2 linked regions of the Oleidesulfovibrio alaskensis DSM 16109 genome follow. The protein of the gene in region 1 interacts with the protein of each later gene in a pairwise test. Links are inferred from orthologs where the notes say so. Each region holds a gene or a part of one and is shown on either strand. Other genes may lie near its edges.

The links. The genes of interacting proteins can lie anywhere in the genome.
Region 2: the proteins of topA (region 1) and H586_RS0104895 interact in binary tests that used the Escherichia coli proteins (3 or more experiments, as listed by UniProt). The link is inferred for Oleidesulfovibrio alaskensis DSM 16109 from one-to-one orthologs.

What each region holds. Positions count from the first base shown.
Region 1 is NZ_KI519495.1:234,697-242,712, forward strand. The notes cover bases 5,066-8,016. They hold topA (type I DNA topoisomerase), read left to right. Parts: upstream 5,066-5,394; coding sequence 5,395-7,638; downstream 7,639-8,016. Other genes in these bases: H586_RS0116475 (M48 family metallopeptidase), read right to left, coding at 5,066-5,184; H586_RS0116490 (glutamine synthetase family protein), read right to left, coding at 7,995-8,016. In the rest of the region: H586_RS19660 (ATP-binding protein), read left to right, coding at 1-1,289; H586_RS0116465 (sigma-54-dependent transcriptional regulator), read left to right, coding at 1,316-2,716; H586_RS19665 (VgrG-related protein), read right to left, coding at 2,998-4,239; more of H586_RS0116475, read right to left, coding at 4,396-5,065. UniProt on the Escherichia coli protein: Releases the supercoiling and torsional tension of DNA, which is introduced during the DNA replication and transcription, by transiently cleaving and rejoining one strand of the DNA duplex.
Region 2 is NZ_AXWQ01000005.1:440,398-445,755, reverse strand. Bases 1-2,826 are described here. They hold H586_RS0104895 (YigZ family protein), read right to left. Parts: upstream 1,814-2,826; coding sequence 1,187-1,813; downstream 1-1,186. Other genes in these bases: H586_RS0104890 (type IA DNA topoisomerase), read left to right, coding at 1,941-2,826; H586_RS0104905 (UTP--glucose-1-phosphate uridylyltransferase), read right to left, coding at 1-915. In the rest of the region: more of H586_RS0104890, read left to right, coding at 2,827-4,358; H586_RS0104880 (rubrerythrin family protein), read left to right, coding at 4,649-5,146.

The DNA of each region.
Region 1 (8,016 bases):
ACATGCGCAACCACGCGTGGGATAACTGGCAGCAGCCGGACGGCCCGCCGCCCATCATTTTTGTCGGGTTCGACGTTCAGCCGTTCGAGGACGCCCGCAGACAGGACAAACAGCACACCATGACCATGGCAGCCATAGTGCTGCTGTTGGGGGTTGCGGGTTTCATATCGCTTATCTGGGCACAGAATGTCCGCCGCGCACGCAAAGAGCTGGAAAGCACACAGGCCCTGTCGGATGAGATTGTTTCCAATCTCCCCGAAGGTCTGGTGGTGCTGGATGCCGCCGGAGATGTTTCTTTCATGAACAATGCGGCCCGCGCCATGCTGGGAGACGGTACCGCCGCTCACGATGCGCACGAAGCAGCCGCAGGCTGCCCGCCGCTGCCGCCGGTACTCATGCATGCCGTACGCCAGCTGGACACCCAGCACATACTGAGCGGCAGAGAAACGGTGCTTTCCGGCACCGGAGGCCCTGTCCCGGTCAGTGTTACCGGTGCGTGCATAACAGGCGAAGACGGTTCGCTGATGGGCAAACTGCTGCTGCTGCACGACCTGAGCGAAGTGCGCAGACTGGAAGAAGAAGTACGCAGGCGCGAAAAGCTGGCAGCCATAGGCAGTCTGGCTGCGGGGGTGGCTCACGAAATACGCAATCCGCTCAGCTCCATCAAAGGATATGCCACCTATTTCGGCACCCGCTTTGCCGAAGGCAGCGAAGACCGCGATGCCGCCCGGATCATGGTGCAGGAGGTGGACAGGCTCAACCGCGTCATTTCCGACCTTATCGGTCTGGCCCGCCCGTCGGACCTGTCTTTAAAGCCCAGCAGACCGGAATCGCTGGCAGAAAACGTACTCCGCCTTATCCGGCAGGATGCCGCGGGCAAAAACATAGACTTGCGGTTCGCCGCGGCGGACGACCTGCCGCAGGCAGTGCTCGACCCCGACAGAGTGACGCAGGCGCTGCTGAATGTCTGCCTTAACGCACTGGATGCCATGGAAAGCGGCGGCGTACTGACGCTGAGCGTTGACACCGACAGTACCTCTTCCGAAGGCCGCAGGCTGCTGCGGTTCAAGGTGCGTGACACGGGCTGCGGCATAACGCCCGAAACCCTGAGCACCATGTTTGACCCGTATTTCACCACCAAAAGTCAGGGAACGGGGCTCGGGCTGGCCATTGTGCACAAAATAGTGGAGGCCCACGGCGGCGAAATAGCCGTGCAGTCTTCCGTAGGCAGCGGAACGGAAATATCTCTCATTCTGCCGCTTGAACCGCAACGCAACGCGAACAGCTGACCCGGCGGCGCGTCAAAGGAACAGCCATGACAAACGCTCCTACCATATTGATAGTGGATGATGATCAGGCGCACAGAACCATGCTGCGCACCATGCTGCGCGGCTGGCAGTACTCGGCGGAAGAAGCCGACGACGGTTCCGTGGCCGTGAGCAAGGTGCAGGAGCGCGCATATGACGCCATCCTGATGGATATCCGCATGGCCCGCATGAGCGGCATAGAAGCCCTGCGGCATATCATGGCCCACAATCCGGCCATTCCCGTGCTTATCATGACGGCATATTCTTCGGTGAATACAGCGGTGGAAGCCCTGAAAATAGGTGCTTATGACTACCTGACAAAGCCGCTTGATTTCGACGAGCTGAAACTGACGCTGGAGCGCGCGCTTGATCACACGCGGCTGGCCTCGGAAAACAGAGAGCTGCGCAGCTCTCTGTCCGCGGGGCAGGCTGCCTCGCGCATTATCGGCCGCAGCGAGGCCGTGCGCCGGCTTACCGAGCTGGTGGCCACAGTGGCGCCCAGCGACGCCACGGTACTCATCACCGGAGAATCGGGCACAGGCAAAGAACTGGTGGCCAGAGCCATACACGAAGGAAGCAGCAGACGTGACAGACCGCTGGTAACCGTCAACTGCGCCGCCCTTACGGAATCGCTGCTGGAATCAGAACTGTTCGGCCACGAAAAAGGTGCTTTTACCGGTGCGGACAAAAAACGCGACGGGCGGTTTGTTCAGGCGGACGGCGGTACGTTGTTTCTGGATGAACTGGGCGAAATGTCTCTGGCACTGCAGGCAAAGCTGCTGCGTGCGCTGCAGCAGGGTGAAATCCAGAGGGTAGGCAGCGACAACCCGCTGAGAGTCGATGTACGCGTCATCGCCGCAACCAACCGCAATCTGACCGCAGAGGTGACCGCAGGCAGGTTCCGCGAAGACCTGTTTTACCGGCTCAACGTCATCGGCATAGCGGTACCGGCACTGCGGGAACGGCGCGACGACATCCCCCTGCTGGCCGGACACTTTCTGACCCGCTATGCCGAACGTAACCGCAAGATGCTCAAAGGATTCACCCCGCAGGCCATGAACTGTCTGGTCAACTATGACTGGCCGGGCAATGTGCGTGAACTGGAAAACGCCGTGGAGCGCGCCGTTATCATGAGCATGGGCGAATATGTCACCGGACGCGAACTGCCGCCGGACATTGCAGCGGCTGACGGCGAAACGGATATCACCGCAGCAGTGTCCGATACGGACACACCGCTGCCCGACACCGTCCATGACCCCTATGCGGGGCTCTCGCTGGAAAATCTGGAACGCCGCGCCATTGAGGCAACGCTGCGCGAATGTGCCGACAATAAAAGCGAAGCCGCCCGCCGGCTGGGCATCACCCGCGCAACACTGCACAACAAGCTGAAAAAATACGGCATGGAATAACCGGAAGACCGGAACCGGAACAAGACCTCCGGCGGGCAAGAGGCATGATTCCCCCTGCATCCCCCGTTGCGCATGTTCTGCCGCGGTCAGCTGACATCGAAGGGCTTACGGTTGCGGCTGCATGGCGGCAACCGCACGGCGCGTCGCGTTGCGGGCATCGCTGTGCCTTGCACGGGGCGCATTACAGTGGCGGAAGGTTCAGCCGCCCCCTGACGGGGTTTTCTTCAGGCTTCTCAGGCTTCTCAGGTTTCTCAGGCATCCGGCGGGCAAAATCCGCAAAATCAGGCAAACAGCGATTTATCTGATCCGATCAATGAAAGCGCCAGTTCCATTTCGCGTTCAAGGCGGTTTTGCACTGCGGAGCGCACGGCGTTGGTGGAGGAACCGAACTGCCTGCTGCGCAGGTCATAAACTGTGCGTATAAACCGCCCTTGAAATGCAGGATCGGTAAAAGAATCATCCTGTCCGGTTCTGCCCAGAGCCTGACGGAAAATGCGCGCTGCGCCTGTGGGCCCGTGCTGCACGGCGGTGCTCCACAGCACTTCGCCCAGAACACCGCTCATATGGTCGCGTTCAAGTACCGAGTTGCGGGTAACCTTTCGCAAAGCGGGAAGGAAATTGTTCTCCCGCACGAATCTGTTCTGCAATGATTCAAATCCTGCCGGATCAGCAGCGGCGATTTGCGCCCATACACGGGGCATTGCACCTTGCGTACCGCCGGTGTTGGCCGGCCCTGCGGCGTTGAGACGCTGCGCGTACTCGGGTGCTGCCCGCTGCAGAAAGCGGATAAAGGCATCCATGCTGCCCGCCCGCGAGGAAATCTGATATTTTCCGTAGGAGGTGCCGCCATGACGGTCGTAGCCGATGCTTGCCACGCCCTGCGTGCCGGACTCAAATTGCGCTGCCAGCCAGCCGGTAAGCGGTGCAGACTCCGCAACGCCGCCTGCGGCGTTCTTCCCGTCAGCAGGAGCAATCTTTCCGGCAGATTCGGGCGCAGCAGGTTCCTGCCGGAGCGCGCTCATGCCGTCCGGAGCTTCCGCGGCCTGCCGGTAGGCTGCAGCCGCACCGTTCCATGATATGCGGCCTCTTACTTCACCGGTTTCACTGCCCAGTCCCACGGCATCGGCTATGGCAGACCGCAACGAAGCCAGCCCTTCCACGGGCAGTGCCGCGGTACCGGCAGGTGCTCCGCCCGATGCCAGACCGGCCAGACCGGACGGGCCGGAGAGCACTCTGGTAAGGGTGGCCAGCGCTCTGGTATTCAGTAGATTCATGCTGCCCAGCATGGCGCCTTCAAGCGGAGATTCTTCTTTGCCGTCACCTTTGCCCAGCCCCAGAACATCATCAAGCAGCTTCTGACCGTTGCGTGACAGGGCGCTGCCGCCCAGCAGCTCCCCGAAGCGTCCGGTGCCGGAACCTGCAGCGGCGGCCTGCTGTGCAGGCAGTGTACGGCCGGTAACGGGCGTACGCAGAACCCTGTCCGCCCTCTGCAGGCTTATGGTGCTGAAAGGATCGTATGCCATGGTGCCTCCTCGCTCGGGGCAGTACCCCGCAGCAGGACTAGCAACCATAGTGCCGATATTTCATACCCTCTTTTTTCCGGCATGTTACCCTTGCAAAAAAACATGGACAGCAACCGGAACATGCAGGGCCGACGATTCTCCGACACGGCCGTACGGTTATGAAGATGCGGGCCGGTAGTAGCCTTTTGCCTCAGGCAGCAGCTGGCGGATGGCCTTTATGCGGTTTTCATCAGCAGGGTGGGTAGAAAGGAACTCCGGCGGTTTTTTGCCGCCCTTGGCAGCCATGTTCTGCCAGAAAGTCAGCGCGGCTTCCGGGTTGTACCCCGCCTTGGCCATAAGAATAAGACCTATCCGGTCGGCCTCGTATTCGTGGGTGCGGCTGTAGGGCAGCAGTATGCCCACGCCCACACCTATACCATACGCCGCCACCGCGGCCTGCGCCACCTCAGGCGATGTCTGGGAGCCCACGGCGATGGCCGTCCCCAGCTGCCCCAGCTGCGCCACAACCTGTGTGGAATACCGCTCCGCCCCGTGCCGCGCGATGGCGTGGCCCACTTCGTGACCGATAACAGCGGCCAGCTGCGCATCGTCTTTGGCGGCTTCAAACAGCCCTGTATACACAAATATTTTTCCGCCCGGCAGGCAGAAGGCGTTGGGTACGTCTTTTTTGACGGTATGAAATTCCCATTTATATTCAGGGTGTCCGGCCACGGCCGCTATGCGGCGTCCCACGCGGGTCACGGCACGGGCATAGTCGCTTGTGGTATCAATCTGCTCCGACTTAATCACTTTCTGCGCTTCAGAGGCCCCCAGCGCCATTTCCTGCTGCGAATCCATCATGATAAACTGGTTGCGGCCGGTATACGGCGCCTTGGCACAGGCAGAGACAACCAGTACCGCCACTGTCAGTGCGGCAAAAAGCCATTTTTTCATATTTCTGCGCATAATCCCGTCCTTACTGGCTTCCTGCCCGCCGCGGACTGCCCTCAGCGGGCAAAGCGCGGCACGTCAAACTTGACGCTGTTGGCATTTGTCGTATCTTCCCCTACCTGAAAGCATGTGACAGCCCGACGGCCGCACAGGCTTTATACACCAAGCACCCGAAAGGCCGCAACGCGCTCCGTCCGCGGAACCGCCTGCGAACAAGGACAACTCATGGGCAAAGACCTCATCATCGTCGAGTCTCCCGCCAAGGTGAAGACTATCAAAAAGTTTCTGGGCAACAAATATATGGTCCAGGCCAGTGTGGGACATATCCGCGACCTGCCGACCAAGGAGCTCGGCGTGGACGAGGAAAACGACTTTTCTCCTGACTATCAGGTAATTCAGGGAAAACAAAAGGTTGTTTCCGCCCTTCGCGAAGCTGCGGCAAAAGCTGATAATGTATTTCTGGCGCCCGACCCCGACCGCGAGGGCGAGGCCATTGCCTGGCATGTTGCTGAAATAATTGCCAAGGAAAACAAAAACATCAGCCGTATCCAGTTTAACGAGATTACCGCCCGCGCCGTGCGCGAAGCGCTGGAAAACCCGCGCGAGCTGAACCGGAGTCTGTTTGACGCACAACAGGCACGCCGCGTGCTCGACAGACTGGTCGGTTACAAAATTTCGCCCATTCTGTGGAACAAAATAAAACGCGGCATCTCTGCCGGCAGGGTGCAGTCGGTGGCGCTGCGGCTGATTGTAGACCGCGAACGCGAACGCTATGCATTCACATCGGAAGAATACTGGGTTTTCCGGGCCAATCTGGCCGCGGAAACGCCCCCGCCCTTCAAGGCGGAACTTTTCAAGGTGGATGACAAAAAACCCGCCATTGCCAGCGCGGAGCAGGCGCAGGAACTGGAAAAGTCCATTGAGGGCAAAGCGTTCATCGTGGATTCGGTGCAGGAGAAAGAACGCTCACGCAAACCGCAGCCGCCGTTCATCACCTCCACCCTGCAGCAGCTGGCCAGCCAGCGGCTCGGTTTTTCCGCCAAGCGCACCATGTCGGTGGCGCAGCGGCTGTATGAAGGCCTTGATCTGGGCGACATGGGCACCACGGCGCTCATCACCTATATGCGTACCGACTCCGTCCGCATTTCGGATGAAGCCCGCGACAGCGCGCGCGAGCTTATCGCCTCGCTGTACGGCAAAGAATACTGCCCCGCCAAGGCGCCCGTATACAAAACCAAAGGCTCGGCACAGGACGCGCACGAAGCCATCCGCCCTGTTGACGTAACGCTGACTCCGGACAAAATAAAAGGTCTGGTGGCACCGGAACAGTACAGCCTGTACCGCCTTATCTGGTCGCGGTTCATGGCCTCGCAGATGGCGCCTGCCCGCTTCCACGACACCACGGTGCTTATCGGATGCGGCGGCACGCAGTGGCGCGTAAAAGGCGAACGGCTGCTTTTTCCGGGGTATATGGCCGCCGCGCCTGCTTCGGCCAAAGAAGCCAATGTGGAGCTGCCCCCCATGCAGCAGGGGCAGAAGCTGGAACTGACCCTGCTGGAAAAAGAGCAGAAGTTCACACAGCCTCCCGCCCGCTATTCCGAAGCCTCTCTGGTGCGGGAGATGGAAGAAAAAGGCATCGGCCGTCCCTCAACGTATGCCAGCATCATTTCCACCATTGTAGACCGCGACTACACCCGTCTGGAAGAGAAGCACTTTGTGCCCACCGATCTCGGCTTTGTGGTGTGTGACATGCTTACCAACCACTTCGGCACGCTGATGGATATCGGCTTTACCGCGCAGATGGAAAATTCGCTGGATAAAGTGGCCGAAGGCGACCTTGACTGGGTGGCACTGATGAAGGACTTCACCAGCGACTTCAACCCTACGCTGGCATCCGCCGCCAAAGAGATGAAAACCGTGAAGGCGGGGCTGGAAACGGACATCGTGTGCTCTGAATGCGGCAAACCCATGGCCATCAAGTTCGGCAAGGCCGGCCCCTTTCTGGCATGCACCGGCTACCCCGACTGCAAAAACACCAGTAACTTCACGCGTGATGAAAGCGGAACAATACAGCTGGTTGAACGTGAGCAGGAAGAACTGAAACCCGTCGGCACCTGCCCCGAATGCGGCAAAGACCTTGTGGTCAAACAGGCACGCACGGGCAGCAGATTCATCGCCTGTACGGGCTATCCCGACTGCAAGCATACCGAACCGTTTTCCACCGGCGTTCCCTGCCCCAATGACGGCTGCGACGGCCAGCTGGTGGAAAAAAGCTCGCGCCGCGGCAAGATATTCTATTCCTGCAACCGGTACCCCCAGTGTGACTATGCCACATGGAACTGGCCTGTGGCCGAAGCCTGCCCGCAGTGCGATTCCAAAATTCTGACTATCAAGTCCACCAAGGCAAGAGGCAAACATATTGCCTGCCCTGCCTGCAAGTACACGCGGGCGCTGGAAGACGAAGAATAGCATGACGCGGGGCTTAACGGCCCCGCGTTTTTTTTGTGGATTTATGCTAGGGGCGGCTTCAGCCCGTCAGATATTCTGCAACCGGTATGCGGCGTTTTTGTATTACAGAACGCTTGCATAATGTTATACAAAGAACAGGCTCCGGCAGAGAAAAGAAACCGGCAGATAACCGAGCGCGGCAGGCGCAGAGCCGTGTCTGCGGCCTGTCCGGCCCGTATTCCGCGTCTGCCGCCATCCGGCATGCATGGCTGTGTCTGCTCCGCGGCTGGCATTACCGAAAATAAAACCCCGTCCGGAAAGGACGGGGTTTGTCTTTACGCGTAACCGCCGCCCCGGAGAGGCAGACGGTGCACCGGCTACAGGACCGGCAGATACCGC
Region 2 (5,358 bases), on another replicon or contig:
CTGAAAGGCGTCGGTTTCATCGGGGGGGCACTGCGCCAGTTCGCGCAGTATCAGACCGCCGTCGCGGTGTTGCGCCAGATGACCGCCCTTTTTGTCAGAAGCTGTGCGCGGAGCCACCTCCATGATAAAGGGCAACTCGTTGCCGGCCATGTATCCGAGAATACGCATATCCAGCACGGCACCCAGATTGTCGGAGTTGGAGACAAAGGCATAGCGGCGCCCGTGGGAGAGCAGATCGTCCAGCACGCCTGAAGTGACCAGCGAAGCATACAGGTCGCCGTGTCCGGGCGGGTTCCATTCCATGTCCGGACTTTGCGGGTACGACACAGGCTGCAGCGTACGGCGTGAAACCTTGGGAAATTTGTGCTGCACAAAGCATACCGGTGTGCACTGGCGGCAGTCTTCTTCGCGTATGTCGGCAAGTGCCTGCAGAGTTTCTTCGTGCGTGCTGAAGCTGTTCATGAGAGCAAGCGGCAGCGGGCCGCCGCACTCTTTTTGCTGCAGCAGGGCCTGCTGCATAATAATATCCAGAAAGCGCATCTCGCCGAAAACGGGTATAAGCGATTTTGCATGGGTCATGCCCATGCTGGTACCCAGTCCGCCGTTCAGCTTGATAACCACAGCCTGACGCGCCGCCTGTCTGCCTGCTTCGCGGAAGGACTCCAGCGAATCGACATGAGGCAGGTCGGCAGCGGAGACAGGCAGCAGTTCCGCTTCGTGCAGATAGCCGGTGTGGCGGGCCACGATTTCGTCGTAGTAACTGTTAAAAAGGCGTATCAGCCCTTCGGATAGGCCATGCAGCCGCATTTTGCGGGCAAAAGGGGCAAAAGCCGTCTGGCCGTTACCGGCGCGGGGGCTGTCGTCTGCAGCAGGTGTCTGTTGTTCTGTCATGGTACCGGATGGAAAAACCCGCATGGGTGTCACAGGCTCCGTGTGGGTTGCGGTTGTGATGCGGAAAACCGGAAAAACGAACCTGTATATTACGATAACTGTGGTATATTGCCAGTATAAATTTGTCCGCGGTCCAGATGTGCGGGCATGCCCCGCAGCATCGGGAAATTTGGTGTTCAACTGTCTATACTATTTCGTGATTTATGGCAAAGTCCGTGCAGGGCTTGCGGTGCGGCAGACCAACGGACGGTAAAGGCGGAGCATGCAGGCGGGGTGTGCGGGTGCCGGATGTGTATCAGGCCGGCTCTCCGGCTTTTTCTATAAGCACTGTGCCGTTGGTGAGCTCTGTCAGTGCCTGTCGCAGAGCGGCTACGTTCTCCTGCGGCAGGGTTATGGTAAAACCTGCATCAGCGGCGTATTCTTCGTGCGTCACTACGGCCTCGTGTTCTTCAATCAACCGTTTAAAAACGGTCACATGAGTGTATTCCATAATTATATTCAGATGGGCGGGAAAAATTTTTTCACGCACGGGCAGGCTTTCCAGTCCCAGCGAAACCATGCCACCGTATGCGCGTACCAGCCCCCCTGTGCCCAGTTTGGTACCGCCGAAGTACCGCGTGACCACCACGGCGATTTCTCCCACGCCGCCATGCAGCAGCACATTGAGCATGGGGCGTCCTGCAGTGCCGTGAGGTTCTCCGTCGTCGCTCATGCCCACGCGGGCGGTGTCACCCGGCGCGCCGCACATGAAAGCCCAGCAGTTGTGGGTGGCATCGGCATGGCGGGTGCGGATGCTGTCAATGAACTCTCTGGCCGAATCCGGACACGGGGCATGGGCCAGATAGGCAATAAACAGACTGCGTTTAATGGTGTCCTGCACGGTATGCACTGCCACCGCGGGCACAGGATAGCGCTGATTCATGGCCTGTGCCTACTCTGCAGGCGCGGCGGGGTCAAGATGCGCGCCAGCTGTCATTTGACGCCCGCCTTTCAAGCGGGTAGGTAGCGGCTCAGACTGGCTCAGAGCCTGTCAGGCGGAATCATATATTATGTCTAAAATACTTATTATTGCAGAAAAACCATCCGTAGCGCGGGAAATTGCACCGCTGGTCGGTGCCGTTTCCAGACGTGACGGCTTTCTGGAAGGCCCGACGCATATCGTCAGCTGGGCGGTGGGGCATCTGGTTAACATAGCCGAGCCGGAAGAACAGGACGAAGCATGGGGCGGACGCTGGGCGCTGGAACAGCTGCCCATGATTCCCCGGCAGTTTCGACTGACCGTGCTGCCCGAAGCCCGCAGACAGTATGAAACCGTGCGGCGGCTCATGCATCGCGATGATGTGGCGCATGTGGTTAACGCCACCGACGCCGGACGGGAGGGTGAGCTTATTTTCCGGCGCATCCAGCTGCACGCCGGCTGCACAAAGCCTGTGCAGCGCATGTGGGCCAACGATATGACGGAAGAAGGGCTGCGCCGCAGTCTGGGCAACCTGCTGGAGGATGCCGCCAAGCGTAATCTGGGGCTTGCGGCCTTTGCACGGGCCGAGGCGGACTGGCTTATCGGTATGAATCTTTCGCGCCTGTTCACGCTGAAGGCCGGTTCACTTATTTCTGTCGGTCGTGTGCAGACGCCGGTGCTCAAGCTTATCTGTGACCGGCGTGCGGAAATAGAACATTTTGTTCCTTCTGATTTCTGGACGGTGGAGGCCCGTTTCGGCCGCAGCGCACCCTGTAATGCCGGTGGTGCCGCAGCTGCGGCCGGTTCCGCCGCGCCGGTGTGTTTGTCTGCCGGGGCGGCGGACGCGCAAGGAGCGGAAAAACACCCCCCGCAGGCCGCTGCGGCAACTGCCGGTCAGGCATCATGCCCGCCGGATGAGAACGCGGATGCCCGAGGCACGGGAACGGAGACACCGGCTGATGATGTGTTCAGTGCCGTGTGGCACCTGCCGCCGGACTTCAAGGAAACACGTCTGGAGCGGCAGGATGATGCCGAAGCAGTCATCGGTCGTTGTCAGGGCGGTACAGGCGTGGTGGACGCCACGGAAAACCGCAAGGGTTCTCAGAAACCTCCGCTCCCCTTCGACCTGACTACCCTGCAGCGCGAAGCGAACTCGCGTTTCGGCTATTCAGCCAAGGAAACACTGGCCATAGCGCAGGCTCTGTACGAACAGCGCAAGCTCATCACTTATCCCAGAACTGATTCGCGATACCTTACCCGTGATTTGTTCAAGGAAATTTTAAAGCATTTCAGAGCGGTATATCATCTGTACCCGCAGGAGACGGTTCCGGCAGTGGAGCGTGTCAAAGCGGGGTGCAAGTTTGACTGTGTCAATGACAAAAAAGTCACCGATCACCACGCCATCATTCCCACCGCTGCCAAAGGCAGGCCTGATGCGCTTTCTGCCGAAGAACGTAATGTTTACGACATGGTCTGCCGCCGTTTTGTGGCCGCGTTCAGCGCTCCGGCCAGTTTCATGTCATCCACGGTACGGGTGCTCTCCGGTGAAGATGTTTTTGTAGCGCGGGGAAAAGTATTCAAGGATATCGGCTGGCTGGCTGTGGAACCGTGGCGCACGGCCGAGGACAACCCGTTGCCCGCACTGCGCAAGGGGACACGGCTGCATGTGCATGAAGTTTCGGCTGTCAGACGGCAGACAAAAGCTCCGGCGCATTTTACCGATGCTTCGCTGCTTGCCGCCATGGAAACCGCGGGGCGGCTGGTGGATGACGAAGAGCTGCGCAATGCCATGAAGGAGCGCGGGCTGGGCACTCCGGCCACAAGGGCACAGATTATTGAAACCCTGCTGGCGCGGGGATATGTGGAAAAGAAAGGCAAAAGGCTGATTGCCACCGATTCCGGCATGCAGGCCGCGGCGCTGGTCTCTTCCATGCTGCCTGATATGGCCTCGGCGGAACTGACCGGTCTCTGGGAAAAAAAGCTCAAAGATATCGAAGCGGGAAATAATACATACCCTTTGTTCATGCAGGAAATCAGAACCATGCTGGCGCAGAGTGTTGAAAGCATAAAGCCCCGCAATGTCAAAAACATACTGGTAGAAACCGCTGCGCGTCTGGCCTCGCGCGAGCTGGACGGTAAATGCCCGTTGTGCGGGGCAGAAGTGGAAGAGCGGGACAAAGGCTTCGGGTGCAGCCGCTGGAAACGCGCTGACGGCGGGTGTCCCTTTATGATCTGGCGGACATTTATGGGTACGCAGATTGATGCGGGTATGGTACGCGAGCTGCTGGAGACGGGCTTCACCAGTCAGGAACTGCAGCTTACTTCCCGCGGCGGCAATACTTTTTCGGCACGGCTCAGACTGGAGCAGGGAAGAGTGCGCCCCGACCTGCCGGAAAAACATGCCCGTGCGTCCGGCGGCGCTGCACCGTCTGCCGGTGTGGACATGCACGACCCTGCCGAAAATCCTTTTTTCGCGGATGAAAATCCGTTTCCGCCGGAAATGCCCTGATTGACCTGCGTGCTTGATGCCTGCCCGTTTTTGCGCAGCTCAGGCTGACCTGTATGGCTCGACCGGAAAAAGCAGACTTGCTCCGCTTTTTCCGGTCTGTTTTTTGTTCCTGTTGCTTTTTGATGCCGAGATGTTAAGTGTGGCGGTGCTTTTTTCCTCCGGGCAAAAAAAAAAATTGCAGAAAAGGGTTTACAAAGAGAAAAAAGTTTGTTTAATAGGAATCGTTACTGATTGAGAGCGGAGTGCTTCCGCAGAATATAACTGAAAACAAAACATACAGGAGCATTGAAATGTCCAAGACCATGGAAAATCTGATGGCTGCTTTTGCCGGTGAATCTCAGGCCAACCGCAAGTACCTTGCCTTTGCCAAGCAGGCAGAAAAGGAAGGCCACCATCAGGTTGCCAGACTGTTCCGCGCTGCCGCCGATGCCGAGACCATTCATGCTCACGGTCATCTGCGCAATGCCGGTAAAATAGGCACCACAGCCGAAAACCTGAAGGCCGCCATTGAAGGCGAGACCTATGAATTTGAAAAGATGTACCCCGTGATGATTGAAGAAGCCGAAGCCGAGGGCGAAAAGGTTGCAGCACGGTATTTCGGGTTTGCCAACAAGGCGGAAGAAGTGCACGCCAATCTGTACAAGAAGATGCTTGCAGCGCTGGAAAGCCCCGAAGAAGTTGACTACTACAACTGTTCCGTGTGCGGATACACCCACGAAGGTCCTTTTGACGGCGATAAGTGCCCCATCTGCGGCGCCGCCTCCAAGGCTTTCTACAAGGTAGATTAATTTACGGGACAGGGTTTTTGCCCTGCCTGAGTTGCCTGCGGGCCGGAAATATATTTCCGGCCCGTTTTTTTTGTGCCGGACGGTGTGCTGTGCGGCTTCCGGGTGGCCTATGGGCGGGTGCAGGCCGGTAATGGTTCCGGATTATTCAGAATAATAACGTTGTATATATCGACGCGTGTCATTTTTTATCTGCTGTTTATGTGCTATGATCC